One region of the Streptomyces sp. NPDC090442 genome, then DNA from elsewhere that is predicted to be linked to it. Evidence: riboswitches for the same ligand, from Rfam matches in the RefSeq annotation. Region 1 holds a riboswitch; the other holds the start of a gene.

Evidence for each region. A riboswitch is a leader RNA that binds a small molecule or an ion and turns the genes downstream of it on or off. The one in region 1 is predicted to bind thiamine pyrophosphate.
Region 2: linked by a shared signal. The riboswitch ahead of ACIQU6_RS10775 (thiamine ABC transporter substrate binding subunit) and the one ahead of thiC (phosphomethylpyrimidine synthase ThiC) in region 1 are both predicted to bind thiamine pyrophosphate.

The regions. Positions count from the first base shown of each region.
Region 1 is NZ_JBIVXW010000001.1:314,578-316,759, forward strand. Features, by position in the region: gene ACIQU6_RS01440 (YibE/F family protein) at 1-742, opposite strand, end outside; TPP riboswitch at 814-970, shown strand; gene thiC (phosphomethylpyrimidine synthase ThiC) at 965-2,182, shown strand, end outside.
Region 2 is NZ_JBIVXW010000011.1:76,727-78,908, reverse strand. Features, by position in the region: gene rlmN (23S rRNA (adenine(2503)-C(2))-methyltransferase RlmN) at 1-660, shown strand, start outside; TPP riboswitch at 697-817, shown strand; gene ACIQU6_RS10775 (thiamine ABC transporter substrate binding subunit) at 921-2,000, shown strand; gene ACIQU6_RS10770 (ABC transporter permease) at 1,976-2,182, shown strand, end outside.

The DNA of each region.
Region 1 (2,182 bases):
CCACGGACGTGCGGGCCGTCAGCCCGTGGCACATGTAGAGCGCGATCAGCATGATGGCGCTGCCGCCGACCATCGCCACCACCAACGGATCGGAGCCCTGGAGGATCGCCGGCAGGATGAACATCGTCAACAGCCCGAAGCTGGCCGCCAGCGCGACCAGCGCCAGCACTCCGCGCAGCCGTCCGATGGCCACCACGGCGAGGGCGAAGAGCGCGGCGAGCACCCACATCGGAACGGTGCGGTCGACGTCGGTCACCGCGTACTGCAGTTCCTTCGGCGCCTTGGGGGAGTAGGAGACGACCACGTCCTGCCCGGTCGTGTAGTGCCGCGAGGCGTCCGGCGTCACCACCGTCTGGAAGGTCCGGCCGGCGTTCTGCCCCGTGGTCACCTTGACCGTCGCCTGCTCGCAGGGCTTGTCCCGGGCCGCTCCGCCGGTGGCCGGCTGCCCGCCCGGCGTGGTGGGACCCGGCTGCTGCTCGGCGTGCACCGCCGCGCAGTTGACCTCCTCGACCTTGATGACCCGGGCGCTCTCGGTCGGCTGGTCGAAGCCCACGCCGGACGGCTTGTGCGGGGGTGCGCCACCGGGCCAGAGGACGATCAGGCCGACCGCGACGGCGACCGCGAACGGGATCAGGACGGCGGCGATGACCTTGCGCAGATGCCGGGAGACGGGGGCGGCGGGCCCGTGGCTGTGGGTGTGGGTAGGGGCGGCGGGGACGTGCGGGACTTGGGGAGGGCTCACCGCTCGATCATTGCAAGAAGCGATGGGGCCCCCTGTTCACACTGCCGCATCGGCCGCTACCGTGGTGACACCTTTGCAATCGCGGGAGCTCGGAGCACCGGGCTGAGAGGGCGCTGACCTCCGTCCCAGCGGTGTTTCACGTGAAACACCGGATGACGGAAGCCGCTGCGTCGACCGCCGAACCTGTTACCGGGTAATGCCGGCGTAGGGAGTTGGGTCTCAATGACTCTGGATGCACGCACGCCCGAAAACGACCCGGCCGACGGCGAGCAGTCGCAGATCGGCTGGCACAAGGGCTATGTCTCCGGATCGCGTCCGGACCTCCGGGTCCCGGTCCGGCGGGTGCACCTCACCAACGGCAAGCATGTGACGCTCTACGACACATCAGGGCCGTACACCGACCCCGCCATCGAAACCGATGTCCGCCGCGGTCTGGCACCGCTGCGGGAGAACTGGATCATCACCCGCGGCGACACCGAGGAGTACGCGGGCCGCCCGATGCGTCCCGAGGACGACGGGATCAAGCACACCTCCCCGCGCGGGGGCCTGCGCAACCTCGACGCGGTCTTCCCGGGTCGGCCGCGGCAGCCGCGCCGCGGCCGGGACGGTGCCCCGGTCACGCAGCTCGCCTACGCGCAGCGCGGCGAGATCACCGCGGAGATGGAGTACGTCGCCCTCCGCGAGAACGTCAGCCCCGAGTTCGTGCGGGACGAGATCGCGGCCGGACGCGCGGTACTGCCCGCGAACATCAACCACCCGGAGATCGAGCCGATGATCATCGGCAAGAACTTCCTGGTGAAGGTGAACGCCAACATCGGCAATTCCGCGGTCACTTCCTCGATCGAGGAGGAGGTGGAGAAGATGACCTGGGCGACCCGCTGGGGCGCCGACACGGTCATGGACCTCTCCACCGGCCGCAACATCCACACCACCCGTGAGTGGGTGCTCCGCAACTCCCCCGTGCCGATCGGCACCGTCCCCCTCTACCAGGCGCTGGAGAAGGTCGACGGCAAGGCCGAGGAGCTGACCTGGGAGATCTACAAGGACACCGTCATCGAGCAGGCCGAGCAGGGCGTCGACTACATGACGGTGCACGCCGGCGTGCTGCTCCGCTACGTCCCGCTGACCGCCAACCGCAAGACCGGCATCGTCTCCCGCGGCGGCTCGATCATGGCGGCCTGGTGCCTGGCGCACCACCAGGAGTCGTTCCTCTACACGCACTTCGAGGAGCTCTGCGACATCCTGGCCGCCTACGACGTCACCTTCTCGCTCGGCGACGGCCTGCGCCCCGGCTCCATCGCGGACGCCAACGACGAGGCGCAGTTCGCCGAGTTGCGGACCCTCGGCGAGCTGAACACCATCGCCAAGCGGCACGGCGTGCAGACCATGATCGAGGGCCCGGGCCACGTCCCGATGCACAAGATCAAGGAGAACATCGAC
Region 2 (2,182 bases), on a different contig from region 1:
GCGGAGATCGTGCACCAGATCGTCGACGGGATGCGGGCACTGCGCGACAGTGAGGTTCCCGGCGGCCCGGCGCGGCTTTCCAACATCGTTTTCATGGGCATGGGTGAGCCGCTCGCCAACTACAAGCGCGTGGTCGGCGCGATCCGACGGCTGACCGACCCCGAGCCGGACGGTCTGGGCCTCTCCCAGCGCGGCATCACCGTCTCCACCGTCGGGCTGGTCCCGGCGATGCTGCGGTTCGCCGACGAGGGCTTCAAGTGCCGGCTCGCGGTGTCGCTGCACGCGCCTGACGACGAGCTGCGCGACACCCTCGTGCCGGTCAACACCCGCTGGAAGGTCCGCGAGGTGCTGGACGCGGCATGGGAGTACGCCGAGAAGTCCGGCCGCCGGATCTCGATCGAGTACGCCCTGATCCGGGACATCAACGACCAGGCATGGCGCGGTGACCTGCTGGGGCGCCTGCTCAAGAACAAGCGGGTCCATGTCAACCTCATTCCGCTCAATCCGACGCCGGGCTCGAAGTGGACCGCCTCGCGGCCCGAGGACGAGCTGGCGTTCGTACGGGCCATCGAGGCGCACGGCGTGCCCGTGACCGTCCGGGACACCCGGGGCCAGGAGATCGACGGCGCCTGCGGGCAACTGGCGGCCTCGGAACGCTGAGCACCCGCTGGTACGGTGGCGTGGAAAAACGCACATTCATTCCGACAGGGGAGCGCCACAGCGCTGAGAGTGCGGACGTGTCGTAGCCCTACGGCGCCCGCAGACCCTTGAACCTCGCCCGGGTCATTCCGGGTAGGAAGTTCGGTCGTCACTCATGCTGTTGCGCCCCGTCCACCGTTTGCTGCCAAGCGTCATCGACGCAGAACGCAGTGGACACCGGGCGGGGCCGCGTCTCTTCCTGGCCAGCCAGGAGGAACTCAGTGAGCACCACCAGCAGGATCACCGCGGCAGCGCTCGCCGCGGTGGCCGGCATCACCGCACTCGCCGGGTGTGGCAGCTCCGGCACCGGCGGCAGCACGGACGCCAAGACCGTCACGCTCGTCAGCCATGACTCGTTCAACGCCTCCAAATCCGTCCTGGCCGCCTTCGAGAAGGAGACCGGCTACAAGGTCAAGGTGCTCAGGGGCGGGGACGCGGGCAAGGCCGTCAACCAGGCGATCCTGGCCAAGGACAACCCGCAGGGCGACGTCTTCTTCGGCATCGACAACACCCTGCTCTCGCGCGGCCTGAACGCCGGTCTCTTCACCCCCTACAAGGCCCAGGGCCTGGAGAACGTCCCGGCCGACCTCCAGCTCGACAAGGACGCCCACCGGGTCACGCCCCTTGACTACGGCGACAGCTGCGTCAACTACGACCGCGCCTACTTCACCCAGCACAAGCTGGCGCCGCCGCAGACCTTCGACGACCTGCTCAAGCCGCAGTACAAGAACCTGCTGGTCACCGAGAACTCCGCCACCTCCTCTCCGGGACTTGCCTTCCAACTGGGCACCATCGCCACCCACGGCGAGGCCGGCTGGCAGGACTACTGGAAGAAGCTCAAGGCCAACGGCGTCGAGGTCGTGGACAGTTGGGAGCAGGCGTACAACGAGCGCTTCTCGGGCTCCGCGGCCGGCAAGGGCAAGGGGGACAAGCCGCTGGTGGTCTCCTACGCCTCCAGCCCGCCCGCCGAGGTGATGGGCAAGAACCCCGCGCCCAAGGAGGCCCCGACCGGCGTCGCGACCGGCACCTGCTTCCGGCAGATCGAATTCGGCGGTCTGCTCAAGGGCGCCAAGAACGAGAAGGGCGGCAAGGCGCTGCTCGACTTCCTCCTGTCGAAGAAGTTCCAGGAGGACATGCCGCTGCAGATGTTCGTCAACCCGGCGCGCAAGGACGCCAAGGTGCCGGAGCTGTTCACCCACTACGGCACCGCGATCGACAAGCCGGCGACGCTCGCCCCGGCGACGATCACCAAGAACCGTGACCAGTGGATCAAGCAGTGGTCCTCGCTCGTTCTGAAGTAGCCCCCGCACGGCCCAGGAGGCCCGCGCGCGGAACGGCGGTGCGGCTCGGTCTGATGGCCCTGCCGCTCGCCTTCTTCGCGCTGTTCTTCGCCTACCCGGTCGCCGTGATCGTCGGACGCGGGCTGAAGGACGGCGGGCAGTGGCAGTTCGGGCGATTCGCCGCCGTGCTCGGCGACCCGGAC